3 regions of the Blautia fusiformis genome follow, and region 1 is predicted to be linked to each of the others. Evidence: riboswitches for the same ligand, from Rfam matches in the RefSeq annotation. Region 1 holds a riboswitch; each other region holds the start of a gene.
The links. A riboswitch is a leader RNA that binds a small molecule or an ion and turns the genes downstream of it on or off. The one in region 1 is predicted to bind cobalamin.
Positions count from the first base shown of each region.

Region 2: another riboswitch for cobalamin. It lies ahead of LKD46_RS13460 (ABC transporter permease); the one in region 1 lies ahead of LKD46_RS11460 (ABC transporter substrate-binding protein).
Region 3: another riboswitch for cobalamin. It lies ahead of nikB (nickel ABC transporter permease); the one in region 1 lies ahead of LKD46_RS11460 (ABC transporter substrate-binding protein).

Region 1 is NZ_JAJEPT010000012.1:124,466-130,959, reverse strand. It holds gene rlmD (23S rRNA (uracil(1939)-C(5))-methyltransferase RlmD) at 1-903, opposite strand, end outside; gene LKD46_RS11480 (hypothetical protein) at 1,064-1,294, opposite strand; gene LKD46_RS11475 (CGGC domain-containing protein) at 1,514-1,867, opposite strand; gene LKD46_RS11470 (ABC transporter ATP-binding protein) at 1,904-2,659, opposite strand; gene LKD46_RS11465 (FecCD family ABC transporter permease) at 2,659-3,744, opposite strand; gene LKD46_RS11460 (ABC transporter substrate-binding protein) at 3,759-4,853, opposite strand; cobalamin riboswitch at 4,957-5,252, opposite strand; gene pcrA (DNA helicase PcrA) at 5,351-6,494, opposite strand, start outside.
Region 2 is NZ_JAJEPT010000016.1:55,963-62,456, reverse strand. It holds gene LKD46_RS13480 (nickel ABC transporter substrate-binding protein) at 1-971, opposite strand, end outside; gene LKD46_RS13475 (oligopeptide/dipeptide ABC transporter ATP-binding protein) at 1,001-1,939, opposite strand; gene LKD46_RS13470 (ABC transporter ATP-binding protein) at 1,949-2,740, opposite strand; gene nikC (nickel transporter permease) at 2,721-3,584, opposite strand; gene LKD46_RS13460 (ABC transporter permease) at 3,600-4,529, opposite strand; cobalamin riboswitch at 4,667-4,840, opposite strand; gene LKD46_RS13455 (MATE family efflux transporter) at 4,988-6,346, opposite strand.
Region 3 is NZ_JAJEPT010000009.1:100,424-106,917, reverse strand. It holds gene hisB (imidazoleglycerol-phosphate dehydratase HisB) at 1-361, shown strand, start outside; gene hisIE (bifunctional phosphoribosyl-AMP cyclohydrolase/phosphoribosyl-ATP diphosphatase HisIE) at 380-1,660, shown strand; gene LKD46_RS09385 (M14 family metallopeptidase) at 1,833-2,792, shown strand; cobalamin riboswitch at 3,077-3,265, shown strand; gene nikB (nickel ABC transporter permease) at 3,447-4,385, shown strand; gene nikC (nickel transporter permease) at 4,386-5,213, shown strand; gene LKD46_RS09370 (ABC transporter substrate-binding protein) at 5,274-6,494, shown strand, end outside.

The DNA of each region.
Region 1 (6,494 bases):
GCTGATCTTAAATTTCAGTCCAAGAAGTTCTTCATAGAAATAATCCTTTCCATAAAGGATCTTCGTCTCGTCGCTCTGTACCACGTCGGATAAAGAATCATTTAAAATGTGCATGATCCCCACGATCTTCCCTTCCAGCGGAAGTGCAAGAAGCTGATCTTTCAGAGGCTCCAGATCATATTCTTCCTGGGTGGTGGTTACCACATGGACCAGGATCTCACCACTTGTGACGCCTCTTCGAAGAAGAAGATGTCGAAGATACCCCACATGTTGCAGCTTTTTATAGAAGCTGGCATTACGCTCCAGGAAAAACTCCCGCACACAGACCAGAATCTTCGTCATATCCGGATGGACCAGCTTACAATCATCCGTATTCAGGATATCGTAAGTGCTTCCCTTCTTGTGAAGTCCAAGGGACAGCGGCCCATCCTTATACTCATCCCCAAAGGAAAACTCCATCTTATTGCGGTACCCGAACTCAATAGGACTGCCATAAATCCCATCCCAGTGATATAAACGATCTGCAGCCTCAGCTTCTTCTGTCCCATCACCATTCTTCCCGATCTTAGCCAGGCTCTCTCTTACTGCCCCATCCAGAAGTTCCCTCACCTGACGCTCCTTCATCTCCTTCTGTGCCTCATAGCTCATGGTCTGGTACATGCAGCCGCCACATGCCGGAAACTCCTGACAGGCAGGTTCTCTTGTTTCCAGGGGAGATTTCTCCAGGACCTCCAGAAGACGTCCTTCCGCCCGGCCGGAACGTTTCTTATTGATCATAAACCGGACTTTCTGTCCCGGGATTCCGTTTTTTACAATTACTTTCTGGTCATCAACCCAAACAAAACCTTTGTTTGGAAATTCCACTTTTTCTATAATACCTTCGTAAATTTCACCTTTTTTCATAAATCCTCTTTCTGTTTTATAACTAGTGCAGCGTTTCACGGTCCGTCTTCAAAAATCAAGCCCCGGTATCGCGCCGGGGCTTCAATTATCCGCTTCTCATATTCATACATAACAGACAGCCATTCTGATCTGCTCAAAACAGCCTCTGCAGTGAAAGTTCTTACTCTTCCTCATCCTCGAAATAATCATCGAAGTCATCATCAAAATCTTCTTCAAAATCTTCCAGATAATCCGGAGCGAAGAAACGGTATACTGCAAACGCAATACCGGCAACAGCTGCAACAGCACCGATGATCGCCAGTACCCAAAGGACTGTGTTCTTATCTTTCTCTTCTTCTTTTTTCTTCAGTGTTGCGAGCAGTTCTTCAAGTTTTGTTGTATTTAAATTCATAACACTGCACCATCCTTTCTTTCTGTTCGGCTGTACTTTCTGTCAGTAAATCTGCAGCGCAGCGTTTTTTGAGGTCGCTGCACCCGAGCCTTTTTTTAATGTTCTTATTATACCACCATATGTCTGGTTTTACCAGAACTTACACAAATTTTCGCAGAAACATTCTGTAAAAAAATCGCCGTATTTCCGGCATTTCCGGAAAGATACGGCGGTTTTCTCTTATTCTTTATGGGTTCCTCGGATCACTTTGATCCCGCGTTCTTCTATCAGACCGCAGATCTGTGTTATCCGCGGACATTCCTTTTTTTCCTCATTCAGACGGCATACCCCGACATGGATGACGCTGATCTTTTCAATGACCAGCCGATCTGCCTTTTCCAAAATCCCCTCATCTTCAGCAGGTTCTTTTGCATTGGTTTCTTTGCATCCGTTGCATGTCATCACAGCTGCCAGAATCGTATCTTCCGGATAGCCGGAAAAAAAATCTCTTCTTTCCCGAAATGCAGACAGACATCCTGCCCTGGTACACACATCATTGGAATTAAGGCATGTCAAAATCCCGATCTTTTTCATCTTTTTCCCTCTATGCATCCCGCCTCACAGCCAGAATCATAAAAACAAAATATGCATCTTTCCGCGGCTGTCGTAAACGATCTCCGCTTCTACTTTATAGATCCTGCGGATCAGCTCCGGGGTCAGGACTTCTTCCGGCGTTCCGTAACCTTCCAGAACTCCGTCCTTCAGTACATAGATCTTATCACAGTATGCTGCTGCAATATTCAGATCGTGAATAGCGGAGATCACGGTTACATTAAGTTTTTTCACCAGCTCCATCAGCATGATCTGGTGGGTAATGTCCAGATGATTGGTAGGCTCATCCAGAATCAGTGCAGAGGTCTGCTGGGCAAGTGCTCTTGCCAGGATCACCCTCTGCTGCTCTCCTCCGGAAAGAGTGGAAAAGGTACGGTCTGCAAACGCCTCCATCTGTACGGTTTTCAGCGCTTCATCCACGATCTGGTAATCTTTTGCATTGTCCCGTTCCAGAGTCTTTTTATGAGGCGCACGCCCCATAAGAACCACCTCGCGAACCGTAAAATCAAAATTATAATAATTGTGCTGTGCCACCACGGCCATTTTTTTCGCAGAGCTTCGAACACTCATGGAATGAAGCTCCTCGCCGTCCAGATACACGGCTCCTGCGTCTGGTTTCAGAATACGGTAAATGCATTTCAGCAAAGTGGATTTTCCGCTTCCGTTTGGTCCGATGATTCCTACCAGTTCCTTATCCTGGGATTCCATGGAGATTCCCTTCAGGATCTGTCTGGCGTGAAAGCCAACCTGAATATTTTCTGTGGTGATCTTCATTACCGGGCACCTCCGAATCCATAGGATTTCCGCACAAGCAGATAAATAAAGCAGGGAGCACCGATAATGGATACCAGCACACCGATGGGCATCTCGGAATTTTTAAGGATCACACGACATGCCACATCGCACCAGATCAGAAACGATGCACCAAGAAGCGCACTTAAGGGGAGCAGTTTTCTGTGATCTGTTCCAAAAAGGATCCGGACCACATGAGGGATCACCAGTCCCACAAATCCGATTACACCGGCACAGTACACGGCAAATCCGATCATAACAGAAGCAACGATCAGATAAAAAGTCCGCAGTCTGTGCAGATCTGTTCCAAGGGTAATGGATACGTCATCTCCCAGAAGCATCAGATTCAGGTTCCGGTACTGCGTCCAGAAAACAGCCACGCACACCAGCGTGACCGGAAGCATTACACCCACTCTGGTCCAGCTTGCTCCGGCAAGACTTCCCATGCTCCACTTCATAACTTCTGTTGCCGCATTTTTGTCATTGGTAATATAAATGACAAAATTGGAAAAAGCAGAACAGACTGCGCTGACCGCCATTCCCGCAAGGATCAGTTTTGCGGAAGTTGCCTTTCCACCCATGTTTGCAATGGCGATCACCGCAAAAGAAGTGATCATCGCGCCAATGAAAGCTGTGATTCCCACAGAGTTTCCGCCAAGAAAGCTTCCGATTCCAAGCATGATGGCCAGTGTGGCACCCAGAGATGCACCAGATGAGATACCCAGCACATACGGGTCTGCCAGCGGGTTCTGCACGATAGCCTGCATCACCACGCCGCACACGGAAAGAGCCATTCCAACTGCCAGAGCCAGAAGGACTCTAGGCAGCCGGATCAGCCACACAACATCATGAACTGCGCCTTCCGCATAGGCGGACAGACTTTTTATATGAAACAATTTATAAGCGATAACGCTGTATACATCCTTCAGTGACAGATCCGCATTTCCAAAAGTGATGGCTGCAAGTATGGAAAAAATAAGGAATCCTGCAAGTCCGATGAGAACTGCCACATACATGGATGTTCTGAGCACCTTATCTTTTTTTCTCTGTGAAGCTGTTTCTTTCACTGCATTTTCTCCGATCAGTCAAGATTTACGTCCGGATATAATCCCTTTGCAAAAGTTTCGATTCCGTCCTGGGTACGTGTTGCACTTGCATACATCTCACTGAGCATGATCGGGTAAACACGTCCGTTCTTTACTGCGTCAAGGCTCTTCAGGGACTCATCATCCTGGATCACTGCAAGCTGGCTGTTCTTAACAGTTTCCGGATCATCTCCTGCATATGGCATGTAAACCACAAAGATCACGTCAGGGTTGGCTGCGATGATATCCTCTTTTCCAACGGTGGAAGCATCCGGGTTTGCAAGAGTTGCGCCTAACTGTGTTACCATATCTCCGCCAAGGCTCTTTACGCCATAGTTTGTGATGTCATCTCCAAGAGGCTCCAATACCATTACGCTTGGTTTGTCTTTTACATCTGCAGTTGCAGTAAGAGTTTTGTCGATCACTGCTTTTGCATCATCAACGATAGCCTGTGCTTTGTCCTGTACATCGAAGATCTTTCCGATATTTAAGATATCTGTGAATTCATTTTCCAGTGTTCTGTCGCCGTCCGGACGAGTATTGGTGTTGTAGTAGGTGTTGCAGCCTTTGTCGATCCAGTCTGTTACATTTCCCAGATTCTTATCAGAGAAAAGAGAGCTCCAGGATAAGATCATGTCCGGCTCCAGCATTGTTACAGTTTCAAGGGATGGGGTAAATTCGTCAAGATAATTTGTTTTTGAGAATGCTTCTTTGAGATCTTCCGGAACTTCATTATCAAGACCTGCGGTAGCTACCAGGTGGTCTTCCAGACCAAGTGCGAGCATAGTCTCAATGCTTCCCTGATATACAGCAAGGACTTTTTCCGGTGCTTTTTCATAAGTGGTTTCGATTTCGTTTCCATCGTAATCATAGGTTGTGATGGTCAGAGGATATTCTGTCTTGGTTGCCTCTGCGGAAGAATCTTCGGTGTCTGCAGACTCTGTACTGTCTTCTGCTGCCGGCTGGTTGTCTTCCTTGATGGTCTCGGAGTCTGCTCTCTCTGCGGCATAAACAGCCGGAGCTGCTGATACGGTCATTGCCGCTGCCATTACCATTGCCATGATTCTTGTGGATACATACTTGTTTTTCATTTCATTTCCTCTCTTTTCGCCTGTTTTATCTCCTGTTGCCTATGGGTAACCGAAAAGATGGGGCTTCATAAAATCTGCACGGAACACTTTGTACGGAAGCTCCCACTTACATACTGTCAAGCAGGTTTCCTGACTTACAGACTCAGAAAAAACTCTGCAAAATAAAAACTGATACACCATTCATCTTTTAGCCGATCATGAATGATGTATCAGAATTTTCTCCAGAATCTCTCTGACATCGGGATTTCGCCTTCTCACATGAGTTTCTGCAATGGCATGTGAAATCCCTTCTTCTGTATACAGTGGCCGCAACCGCTCAGGCTTTTTACCCGATTCCCTCTCACAGTATCCGGCAGCATATGTGCCGGTGATACTGTCCACTTCACAGCAATTCAATTACGCTGATACTGATTCTAACATACCGGTTTTCCAATTACAACCTTGAGGCCGGATTTTTACAGTTTTTTGCAGAAATAGTCTGCCCGGAGAGATCCCTCTCAGATCTTTTTCAGCTTGGCAAAACCGGCGAACATTTTTTTCACGCCGACTTTGTCAAAGTCTACCGTCACTTCGTAGTCTCTGCCGCCGTCTGCGATATTTTTTACGATACCGACTCCGAATTTCACATGACGGACCGTGTCTCCCTCACCATAGTCCAGGCTGTCCGCCTTCTTCACTGTGAAATCTTTTTTCTGCAGGGTGCTCTTTGCCTGGAAATTCATTTTCATCTGGGCATAGGCGCTTTTCGGAGATACGATATCATCTACCCTGGGCTTTTTCTCCTGAATGGTATGTCCAAGATCTACCAGTTCCCGTGGAACCTCCCTTACAAAACGTGACACACGGTTATACTGAGTCTCCCCACGGATCATCCGCTGTTTTGCACAGGTTAAAGTCAGTTCCTTCATGGCACGGGTGATCCCCACATAACAGAGCCTTCGCTCCTCCTCGATATCCGACGGATCACCGGACCAGATGGAAGCATACCCCGGAAAAACACCGTCCTCCATTCCCACGATAAATACATTTGGGAATTCCAGTCCCTTGGCACTGTGAAGAGTCATCAGCAGCACATAATCCTGATCCGGATCAACAGAATCGATATCTGCCACCAGTGCGATCTCCTCCAGAAATGCAGAAAGTGTTGCCGGCTGTCCGGCCTCCTCCATGGCTTCCTGGAAGGATTCTGTCTTGGAGATCAGCTCATCGATATTTTCGATCCTCGCCTGGGCCTCCTCCGTTTTCTCTGCCTCCAGTTCCTTCACATAACCGGTAAGCTCAATGACCTCTTCCAGGGTTTCACGGACTGTATAGGCCTCTGCCTTACTTTTCAGTCCCTGGATAAAGGATACAAAATCATTGATCTTTCCTGCTGCCCTGCCAATGGACGGTACTTCCTCCACCACGCGGAGCGCATCGTAAAAGCTCAGGTTCATCATATCCGCATAGTCCTGGACACGGCCGATGCTGGTGAGCCCGATCCCTCTTTTTGGCACATTTAAGATTCTGCGCACAGCCAGATCATCACTGGCATTGTCAATGGTCTTCAGATAGCTTAACAGATCCTTGATCTCTTTGCGGGCATAAAAATTCACACCGCCGACAATCTTATAAGGAACATTTGCCAGGAGAAATTTCTCC
Region 2 (6,494 bases), on a different contig from region 1:
TTTTCTTCTGTTACATAAGGAACTGTCGGAGACATAAGTCCGGTTGCAGGATTGCCGTAACCATCCAGCAGATCATTTACAATGCTTTCTTTATTTGTTGCATAATTCAGTGCCTGACGTACGTTTACATCCTGAAGCGCCGGTGTATCATAATTTTCGATCAAATAGTAAGAAAGTGTGGAAACCTGCTGTTCTGTCGATAAATTTTTATCTGCCTGGATAATACTGAAGCTTTCGGATGGAATATCCTGAAGATTCAGATCTGCCTCTCCACTCTGAAGTGCCATCACTCTGGCATCACCGTCTACCACCTGTTTCAGAACTACTTTATCAATATTTGGTTTCTCACCGTAATAATTAGGATTTGGTACCAGGACAACCTCCTGACCGCTTTCATAACTGTCGATCATCCACATTCCGGTACCCACTTCCTGACAAAATTCTCCGTCTTCATCCAGTGCACTTTCACAGGTGAAACGGAATGGTCTTGGATAGCTGAATTCGATCAGCAGGGTATAGCATGGTTCTGCGAACTTAAATTCTACAGTATAATCATCTACCTTTGTAACATTTTCCAGTTTGGCTGAAAAGTTACCGGTCACATCCTGTTCCACCCATCTGTTATAATTCCACATCACATTGTCTGCATTAAACACTGTACCGTCTGAGAATTTCACATCTTTTCTTAAATGAAACGTATAGGTTGTGCCATCTTTGCTGATATCCCAAGATTCTGCCAATGCCGGTTTAATTTCTCCATTTTCTCCATAACGCACCAGTGGATCATAGATCATTTCATAAAGACGAAAGTCCGGACCACTTTTTATAGGGTCACAAAGTTCAGGAGTCAGATCAATGGATGTCATTGCCGTAACTACTTTTTCCTCTTTTGCCTGTACATTGACACCTGTCAGTAAAGTTGCCGCCACCATGCTCAATGCTATCAGTTTTGCTACACGTCTTTTCTTCATTTCTTCCTCTCCTTTGTTTGTTTTATATTTTACAGCATATGACATGCCGCAAAATGTCCTGTTTCAATTTCTGTCAATTCCGGTATATGCTCTCTGCATATATTTGTACATCTTCTGCACCGGTTCTGGTATGGGCAGCCCTGTTCCGGAATGGTATCTGAAAATATTTTCTTTTCCTGCGATCCGATTCTTCGCATTTTCGGTTCTTTTACCGGAATAGAATCAAACAGATCTTTTGTATAAGGATGCACGGCAGTCTCCTTTAAGCTGTCCGTATGATCGATAAACTCGACCACGCGTCCCTGATACATAATAGCCACCTCTTTGCAGAGATATGGAACATTGGACAGATCGTGAGTGATCAGTAAATAGGTCATCTCATATTTTTCCTGCAGCTCATTTAACAGATGCAGGATCTGCTTTCGTATGGAATAATCCAGACTGGATACCGGTTCATCACAGATCACAAGTTCCGGTCTTAATACCAATGCTCTCGCAATATTAGCTCTCTGACACTGACCTCCTGAAATCTGTCCAACATAACGGTTGCGGATATCCGGATCAAGCCCCGTCTGGATCAAAGCCTCCTTTACTCGCTCTTCATACTCACCCTCTTGCAGTTTTTCATGTAATTTCAAAATTTCCAGAATATTTTCTCCAATGGTATAACCAGGATCAAATACCCCGCTGCTGCTTTGAAAGACCATCTGAAGATTCTTGCGATATGGACGAAACTGCTTTTCAGACAAATCCTGCATTTCCTGTCCCTGAAACCAGAATTTTCCATCTGTAGGTTTCTCCAGGCCGGCGATCAGCTTTCCGAATGTAGTTTTACCACTTCCACTTTCACCGATCAGGGCCATGGATGATCCTGCATGGATTTCCAGACTTACATCATCCACTGCCTTCACAATTTTTTTCTTGCCATAATATTTTTTTAAATGTTCTGTCTTTAGTAACGTACTCATACTTTTCCCCTATAAAACTGCATCCAACAGTTTTTTTGTATATGAATGCTGCGGATGATAAAAGATCTCTTCAACCGTTCCGTTTTCCACTATTTCGCCGTCTTTCATGATCGAAACATCATCTGCGATCTCTGCCACCACACCCAGATCATGCGTAATAAATAACACGCCCAGATTTTCTTTCCTGGATAGCTGATAGATTTCTTCCAGGATCTGCTTCTGTACGGTTACATCCAAGGCTGTCGTCGGCTCATCTGCGATCAGATAATCCGGTTTCATGGACATGGCAATGGCGATCATAACACGTTGGCACATACCACCAGACAATTCGTAAGGTTTTTTCTTCATCAGTTCTTCCGGATCACGCAGATTCATCATCCGCAGACTTTCCAACGCTGCTTCCCTTGCCTGTTTTTTGCTCATTCTGCGATGTTTTCTCAGTCCTTCCAGAAGCAGTTGTTCAACTGTAAAAAGCGGATCAAGAGCAGCAGTCGGATCCTGAAAGATCATTCCGATCCTGTCTCCGTATAACTGTCGTTTTTCTTTTCCTGATAACTTCAGAAGACTCTTTTCGTTCAGTGTCACATCTCCGGATATCACCTTTCCATTTCCTGCAAGCAGATTCATGATCGTCAGAGAGGTAACTGACTTGCCGCTTCCACTTTCTCCCACCAGAGCATGGATCCTTCCGCGTTTTACTTCCAGGCTGACATCTTTTACTGCATGAACCATTCCGTGAGATGTCTGAAACTCCACATGTAGTCTTTTTACCCTTAGGACATCATTTTTGGGCTGTTCCATTCTGTATTCCCTCCCCCAGATAATTAAATGCCAGAACAATGATCATGATCAGTATGCCCGGATAAAACATCAGTCTTGGATAAGTCTGGATATAACTTCTACTGTCACTGAGCATGATCCCCCATTCCGGTGTCGGTGCCTGCACACCAAGGCCGATAAAGGAAAAACCGGCAATTGACAGAATGATCGAACCGATTTCCATTGTTGCCAGTGCGATCACAGATGGCAGGATATTTCTCAATACATGCCTAAATATGATCCTTGCGTGGCCGCAGCCGCCGGCTTTTAGTGCGGTCATATAATTTTTATTTTTTTCCTGAAGTGTCAATGCTCGGGCAAGCCTTGCATATTCTGCCCAGGATACGACCGATAAGGACAGAATCAGATGAGCGCCGCTGGCTCCTACGGTTCCTGCAATGGCAAGTGCCACAATAAAGACCGGCATAGCCATAAATACATCAATGATCCTCATAATTATGGAATCGATTTTTCCACCTACATATCCGGCAAACAGTCCGATCGGCACCCCGACACATACAGTGATCAGAAGCACCGTAAAGCTATAGCTCAGTGAATACCGGCTGCCCCAGAGAAGTCTTGATAAAATACATCGTCCCAGCTGATCAGTACCTAAAGGATATGCCGCCGACGGATTCTTTAATTTTATCGAAACATCCACAAGCAGTGGATCATGCGGCGCTAATACAGGTGCAAAAATAGCTGCCAATGCAAAAATTATGACCACCATCAATCCTATTTTTGTTTTCGGTGACCGGAATACCTGTTTCCAGTACAGATTCTGGATCATGCTTTTTTCTGTTTTCTGCTTTCTTCTGCTTCCCATTCTATGATCTCTCCTTTACTTTAACTGGATTCGCCGGTCAATCGCAGAATAGGCGATATCCACAAGAAAATTTAATACTACAATGCCAACAGCCAGAATAAAGATAAAACATTGCAGCACCGGAGTATCTTTTGAGATCACGGATTTCAATGCCAGATTTCCGATTCCCTGAATTGAAAAAATACTTTCTATCACAGCTGAGCCACAGAAAAAACCGATCACAATTGATACCAGACGTGTCAGCACAGGAATCAGGATATTTTTCAGACCATGACGCAAAATTACATTTACAGATGACAATCCCTTAGCTCTGCTGGCACGTATGTAATCCTGCTTCAGCACCTGTATCATATTGGTACGAATCAATCTCGTCATAATTCCAAAGAAACTGATATCCATGGCAAATGCCGCAAGAATCGGGATGCCTCCGGCATCTCCTCCGATCACGGAAATCACTTTTAGCTTTACTCCAAATATATAGAGCAGCATCAGACCGATCCAGAAAGATGGCATAGATACACTGAGGGACGACAAAATGCGAATGACTTTATCCAGAACTCTGTTTTCATAAATTGCCGACAAAATTCCAAGAGGGACTGATACGATCATCAACAATAAAAACGAAGTAACTGCCAGTTTAAATGTCTGTGGAAAATATCTTTTTAATTCCTCAAAAGCCGGTTTTCTGGTAGAATATGATTTTCCAAAATCGCCATGAAGTGCCTGATCCAGCCATTTCCCGTATTGTACCAGCACCGGCTGATCCAGTCCTTCCTCATGCCGTACTTCTTCTACCTGCTCCGGTGACGGATGCTCATATTTTTTCTCCGCCAGCACTCTGGCAGCATCACCTGCCGATATAAAACTCAGCATAAAAATAATAAATGTAACCGCCAGCACTACCGGAATCATAAATATAAAACGCTTTGCAATTACTTTTCCCATCTTCATCTCTCCTCATTTTTTATCTGTTTATTGTTTTTAAAATAAAAAAAGCTGATATGATCCAGCATCATATCAGCACAAAAAACAAACCTCCACCTCAGGCAGAGCTTATTCCTTCTGTATCCCATCCGAATCAGAATTCTTCTGTCAAAAAGGCAAGTCTCCTGACTCCAGTTCTTCCTACTTACCATCTTCCCGGATCTCTCCAGTGATATTTTGGTTTTCGTCCCTGTCACAGTAGCGGTGGCTGTTCTGGCATTTCACCAGATTCCTTATTAAGTACTTTGTACACCCTTCTGACTATTCAATTTTCATAGTTGCAATGAATAAATATTATAATATCATACTTTTCTTTTTATATAAATAGTTTTTTGTCAAATATAAAATATCTGAACGTTTCATAGTGAAACCCGGATATTTTCTGCCTGTATTATTATAGATCCCTTAAGTAAATAACATTATGTATGAACGGTGACTTCTTTATATTTCCGTATAATGATCATATAACTTACGAATAATAAAACAGCTGCACTGCTCCATGCACAGATCTCTGCATAGTATATTCCATCTTCACCGATCAGTTTTGGCAGCAGCAGCGCAACACTGACACGCATTATAAATTCTGCAATGCCGCTGGCAAGCGGAATCAAAGTATTACCCAGGCCCTGGATAGCGGAACGATACACATACAGCAGATACAGCACCCACAAAAAGACAGCCATGATAAACAAATACTTATATGCTATATCCAATACCTGTCGGGTCTGATCCGGTTCACCGGATACAAACAGGGACAGTACATTACGTCCAAACAGTACCATCATGCCGGAAATGAAAGCCGAAGTGAGCACTGCCATATAAGTGCCGCTGCGCACGCCTTTTCGAATCCTCTGGTATTTTTTTGCACCAAGATTCTGGCCCACATAGGTTGTAATAGCATATCCATATGAAACGGCAGCCATCTCCAAAACCCCATACAGCTTGTTCGATGCCGTAAATCCCGCCACAAACAGAAAACCAAATCCATTGATCACATACTGTACCACAAGTCCTCCCACGGAGATGATCACATTCTGTATCGCAAGAGGAACCGCCAGTTCCAAAAGCCGCAGGCTCATAGAGGGCTGCCTGTAAAAGTCCTTCTTTTCCAGGCGGATATCCGGGATTTTACGTAATACGATCAAACAGTACAAGGCAGAAAATCCCTGCGCGATAACGGTCGCCACTGCTGCTCCGGCTATACCCCAGCCAAAAACCGCCACAAATAACAAATCCAGTCCCACATTGATCACTGCTGCCACTGTCATTGCGATCAACGGAGATCTGCTGTTTCCAAGTGCCCGAAGGATCGCTGCAAATATATTATAAGCAGCTATGATCGGGATTCCTGCAAAGATCAGCCGCAAATATAGCATTGTCAGATCAATGACATTATCCGGTGTCTGTAAAAATAAAAGAACATGATAAACTGTACCTTCACTTACTGCGAGTACGACCACAGACAGTAATGCTGTCATGATATAGCTTTTCGCTACTGCACATTTCAGATTTTCCTTTTCCCTTGCTCCATAATACTGAGATACAAGAATAGAAAAACCCTGTGTGATACCTGTCATAATCCCCAACACCAGCCATACCAGCCAATCTCCGGCACCTACTGCCGCCAGTGCTTTAACTCCTACCACTTGTCCGACGATCATGGTGTCTGCCATTGTATAAAACTGCTGAAAAATATTTCCAAGCATCATTGGTATGGCAAAAGTTATGATCAGTTTTCCGGGAGATCCGGCAGTCATATCTTTTTCATTAGTTCCCATAAGAATCTCCTTTTCTTTTCATCCTTGACCGCTATTTTACAAGGGACTCTTACGAAACACAAGCCTATTTTTTCACAAAGTTTTTCTCATATTTTTGGTAGCTATTACATCTTTATAATCATTATTTTTAATGGATCATCTTTGCCAC
Region 3 (6,494 bases), on a different contig from region 1:
AAACGCTATCCGCGAGGCAGTTGGCGACAAAAAAGGGATCAAACGTTACGGCAGCTGTATCCTTCCTATGGATGAAGTGCTTGTACTCTGCGCAGTAGATCTTTCCGGAAGACCTTATCTTGGATGGGATGCAGAGTTTTCTACTGAAAAAATAGGGGATATGGCCACAGAGATGGTAAAAGAATTCTTTTATGCAGTATCCTATTCTGCGGCAATGAATCTTCACATCAAAGTTCTTTCCGGAGGAAACAGCCATCATGTGGCAGAGGCCATGTTTAAAAGCTTTGCGAAAGCCCTTGATGCAGCAACACAATACGATTCCCGGATCACAGACGTGCTTTCTACCAAGGGAAGCCTCTGATACAGAAGGAGACCACTTATGAACAAACAGTTGATCCCATGTCTTTATCTTCATTCAGAAAAAGCGGTAACAGGATTTGGACAGAGAAATCTTTTCGGAGACGGAAATGTAGAAACACTTGCAAAATTTTACGGTGACAATGGGGCAGATGAGCTTCTGGTATTTGACTTTTCTTCCGCAGATGCAGAGCATGACCGTGCGATTGGAAAAATCCGTGATATCTGCCAGGCATCTGAGATCCCGGTTATCGCAGCGGGAAATATCAAACGTATGGAAGATGTAAAAAAGCTGATCTATGCGGGATGTGCCAAAGTTGTACTGAATTTTTCGAAAGAGAATAATATCAAGCTTCTGGAAGAAGTATCCCGGCGCTTTGGAAAAGAGCGTATGATGATCAGCATCTCTGATCTGAGAGAATTCACAGAAAATCAGGATCTGATTGAAAAATATGCAGACACTGTTCTGGCTCTGGACACTGTCGAAAATGAAATCGCAGAGATTTCGCAGATTTCCATTGTTCTTCATACCGATGAAAACAGATCTGAGAACGTTCTGAAGCTTTTAGGAGAAGCAGCTGTGTCCGGACTTTGCGGTGCTTATGTAAGCAGTCTTGAAAATGATCTGCATACATTTAAGGAAACCTGCGAAGAAGCCAGAATTCCGGTAAACACATATAAAAGTAATATTGCATGGTCGGATTTTAAATTAAACAGTGACGGAATGGTTCCGGTTATTGTCCAGGATTACCGGACGGATGAAGTACTGATGCTGGCCTATATGAATGAGCTTGCTTTTAACACAACATTGAAGCTGGGAAAAATGACATACTGGAGCCGCAGCCGGAATGAGCTCTGGACCAAAGGTCTGACATCCGGACATGTACAGTATGTAAAGGCTCTTACTATTGACTGTGATAATGATACGATCCTTGCCAAAGTGGAGCAGGTTGGAGCAGCCTGCCATACAGGAAACCGTACCTGTTTCTTCAAACCGCTGATGAAAAAAGAGTACGATGATACCAATCCACTTCACGTGTTCCAGAATGTGTATGATGTGATCACTGACCGAAAAGAGCATCCAAAGGAAGGTTCCTATACTAATTGTCTTTTTGATAAAGGAATCGACAAGATTTTGAAAAAAGTCGGTGAAGAATGCACAGAGATCGTCATTGCAGCCAAAAATCCGGATAAAGAAGAGATTAAATATGAAATTTCAGATTTTCTTTATCATATGATGGTACTCATGGTGGAAAAAGGCGTCAGCTGGGAAGAAATCACTAGGGAACTGGCGAAAAGATAAATTATATATCATTCAGGAAAAAAGCTTCTGTACACCGGGTCAGAAAAAACGGTTACGGAAGCTTTTTTATGTATTCCTGGAATCCTAAAAAGAATATATACAATTTCGGTTAGGCATGTTATACTTATCGTCAAAAGTGCGGAAATATAAAAAAGGAAAAGGGAAACAATCAATGATCAAAATTGATGACTGGGTGATTGAAAAAGGAGAGAAGGCACAGGGAAAAATTAAGATCTCAGGAAATGGCATGGCAATGCCGGCAACTGTGATATGCGGAGTGGAAGACGGACCGACGGTCCTGATCACGGCAGGAATACACAGTGCGGAGTATGTGGGAATCCAGGCAGCAATGGAACTTGCAAAAGAATTTCAGCCGGAAGAACTGAAGGGAAATGTGATCATCGTTCCACTGGTCAACGTCAGCGGCTTTGAGCATCGCACCATGAGTCTGGTCTATGAGGATGGCAAGAACCTGAACCGCGTTTTCCCCGGAGATCCTGAGGGAACAGCTGCAGATCGTATTGCCCATACTATAGTAACGAAACTTTTTTCCATAGCAGATTATTATATCGACCTGCATAGCGGAGATGGGTTCGAACAACTTCATCCCTATGTTTATTATGTAGGGGTTGTAGATGAAAAAACAGCAGAGAAGTCATTACATATGGCACGGCATATCGGCGTAAAATATGTAGTCCGTTCCACAACCGCCACAGGTGGCGCCTATAATTATGCTTCTTCTCTTGGAATTCCAAGTATTCTTATCGAAAGAGGCGGACACAGCTACTGGACCTGGGAGGAAGTAGAACAGGATAAAAGAGATGTCCGTCACCTTGTTTTTCATCTCCAGGGAAAGACGTGTCATGGTCTGAAGCATTACCGTCAGATGCTTCTTGAAAATGTAGTCTATGAATATGCGCCGTATACCGGATGCTGGTATCCATCCAAGAAGCCTGGAGAGTACTTCTTTAAGGGGGAAGAACTGGGTGAACTGAGAGATTACTATGGAAATTTACTTTACACGTCTATTGCAACTGAAAACGGAGTCGTACTTTATCAGACAGCCAGCCTGAATATCATTGAAGACGGACCGATGATCGCATATGCGGCGATCACAGATACTCTGACCTGATAGTAAACAATCTTTTCAGAACGCTTCTGTCTGAAAACATATTGAAACAGTAAGAAAACCGGGTTTTACCATTTGCTATTCTATTTGTAAAAACAGCGAGGTAAAATCCGTGTTTTTTTAGCAGATCAGATAAATTTAATTGTCAAATCCCCAATGGGGGATATATACAATTCAAGCATCTTTAACAAAATTTATGAGTTTTCAAAAAATATAACATTTTTCCATAGACATAAACTATAGTTTTATCGTATAATATTTAGGTAATTTAACAGCATTTGCTGATTTTCACATCAGCCGTTGTAAGTTCCGAGAGGATTAATAGGGAAACCGGTGTAAATCCGGTACGATCCCGTCACTGTAAGGGGGAATCCTCAGACAAAATACCACTGGTCGAGTGCGTGAGAAATAGACCGGGAAGGTGTCTGAGGGTAAGGATCCTAAGTCAGGAGACCTGCTTGCAATTGTTTTAAAATGATTCTTACGGAAGATAGGAAGCATATTTTTTTATGTGCCCGTATTTCATCGCGGGCTTTTTTCGTGCAAATTTCTAAAATTCCATGCATGTTCTGCATAATAAGAATCCAGTAGTTTTTTTATCTAACTCAATTAAAACGGCAATGTTAAAATCGCATCAAATGAGGAAAGGAGTAAAACGTGACAAAGAAACAAATAGGAAAAAGATTTCTCCAGATCATCATTGTATTATTTGGAATCAGCTTTTTCACATTTGGACTGACCTACCTGTCACCTGGTGATCCTGCGGAGATCATGCTGACAGAATGTGGTAATCTTCCGACACCGGAGCTTCTGGAACAAACAAGACATGAGCTTGGCCTTGATCAGCCCTTTCTCGTGCAGTATGGTTCCTGGCTGAAGGGTGTTGTTACAGGAGATATGGGACAGTCCTATTCTTTCAAAATGCCGGTAACGGATAAACTGGTATCCTGTTTCTGGCCAACGCTGAGGATGTCTTTGCTGGCACTTTTGATGATGGTCATTATTTCCATACCGCTTGGAATCCTGGCCGCTGTATATCAGAACAAATTCCCGGATTATTTTGTGAGAGGAATTACCTTTGTGGGAGTATCTGTTCCAAGCTTCTGGCTGGGCCTGATCCTTCTCAGTATCTTTGGTGTTCAGCTTCGCTGGATCAATGTAGCAGGAGGAAGTACGGATTTCAAGTCTATGATCCTTCCGGCACTGACTCTTGCACTTGCCATGTCTGCGAAATATACCCGCCAGGTAAGAAGTGCGGTGCTGGAGGAGCTTCACCAGGATTATGTGACCGGTGCAAGAATGCGTGGAATCAAAGAAAGCGTGATCCTTTGGAAACACGTTCTTCCTAATGTAATGCTTCCGCTGGTAACACTGCTGGGTCTTTCCCTTGGAAGCCTCCTTGGAGGTACCGCAGTTGTAGAGATCATTTACAACTGGCCTGGTATGGGAAATATGGCAGTAAAGGCAATTTCCTGTCGTGACTATCCTCTTGTACAGGGCTATGTACTCTGGATCGCGATCCTGTACATGTGCATCAACCTGCTTGTGGATCTGTCCTACACTTATCTCGATCCAAGACTTAAGGAGGATAGATAATTGAAAAAGGTATTACGAGTATTTAAAGAAAATAAACAGTTCACTCTTTTCTTCATTCTGGGCCTGGTGGTAATTGGCGTTGCGATCTTCGCACCGCAGCTTGCGCCATATGATCCGCTGAATGCAGTTATGACTGAATCACTGCAGGAGCCGAGTTCCGCTCATCCGTTCGGAACGGATAAACTTGGACGAGATCTTCTTTCCCGTGTTATTTTCGGAACAAGAACTTCCCTGATCATGACATTATGTCTGGTTGCGGTGATTTTTGTGATCGGTACATTTTTAGGAGTTATTGCCGGATATTTCGGTGGCGTTGTGGACGCGGTGATTATGCGTATCGCAGATATGATGATCTCTTTCCCCGGCCTTGTACTGGCCATCGCCATTGCCGGTATGCTGGGACCAAACCTGGTAAATGCCGTTATCTCCATCGCGGCTGTAAGCTGGACGAAGTATGCCCGCCTTGCAAGAAGTATGGTTTTGAAAGTCAAGAAGAGTCTTTATATAGAAGCTGCAGTGGTAAACGGAACAAAGACCTGGAAAATTCTTCTTGTACACGTTCTTCCGAACATGGTAACCCAGATGGTGGTAACTGCGGCAGCAGATATCGGAACCATGATGCTGGAGCTGGCTTCCCTTTCATTCCTGGGATTTGGTGCAACTGCGCCGACACCGGAGTGGGGACTGATGCTGAATGAAGGAAGAACTTACATGGCAAAAGCGCCATGGCTTATGATCTACCCTGGTATTGCGATCGTGATCTGTGTTGTTGTTTTCAATATGCTTGGAGACAGCATCCGTGATGTACTGGATCCGCGCCAGGATTAAAAAACGTTTCTGTAACAAACCAACACCAATAATCAGTATATTTATCTTTAGGAGGATGAAATGAGAAATAACGTAGTTAAAAAAGTGCTGGCTGCTACACTTGCATGTATGATGACTTTTTCTATGACAACAGTGGCTCAGGCAAAGGGCGATAAGAGCAGTGATAAGGAAATCACGATTGGAGTAACAAGCTTTGCAGATACACTTGAGCCGACAGAGCAGTATTTCAGCTGGGTTGTATCCCGTTATGCGATCGGTGAGTGCCTTACAAAATTCGATGAGAACGGTGATATCGTTCCATGTCTTGCAGAAGAGTGGGACAACAGTGAAGATGGAAAAACATGGACATTCAAGATCCGTGAGGGTGTAAAATTCTCCAACGGCGATGATATGACACCGGAGATGGTAAAAGCTTCCATCGAGCGTACAGCTGAGAAGAGCGACCGTGTTCCGGAGTTCTTTGACCTTGATAGTATTGAAGTTGACGGACAGAACCTGATCTTCCACCTGAACAGAGCAAACGCAAACATGGCCGGATGCCTTGCAGACCCGCTGTTTCTGATCGTTGATACAAATGTTGATGATTCCACATTTGCAATGGAAGGACCGATCTGTACAGGACCTTATGCAGTAGAGTCTTTCAGCCCGACAGACTCCTGCGTTGTAGTAAAGAATGAGAACTACTGGGATGGCGAAGTTCCGCTTGACAGAGTTACTCTGAAATGTGTCGATGACCAGACAACACGTTCCATGGCTCTTCAGACAGGCGAGATCGATATCGCTTACAACCTGAAAACAGAGAACCTGGTTGAGTTTGAGGGAAATGACAATTACGACATCCAGGAGCTTCAGTCTCTTCGTTCTACTTATGCATTCATGAACCAGAATGAGGATCATGCACTCAGCGACAAGGCACTTCGTCAGGCACTTCTCCGTGGACTTGACAAAGAGACATACTGCAACACTCTTCTTGAGGGTGGTGCAACAGCTGGTAAAGCACCGGTTCCGCCAACACTTGACTTTGGATTTGATGATCTTAACGATGAAAACTCTTACGATCCGGACAGCGCTAAAAAGATCCTCGAGGATGCTGGATACAAAGATGTTGATGGCGACGGATATGTAGAGACTCCGGACGGAGATCCGCTTGTTCTTGATTTTGTTATCTACACAAGCCGTGCAGAGCTTGGTGTATACGCACAGGCAGCACAGGCCAGCCTGAAAGAGATCGGTATCAACGTAAACCTGAATACAGTAAGTTATGAGACACTTCTTGACATG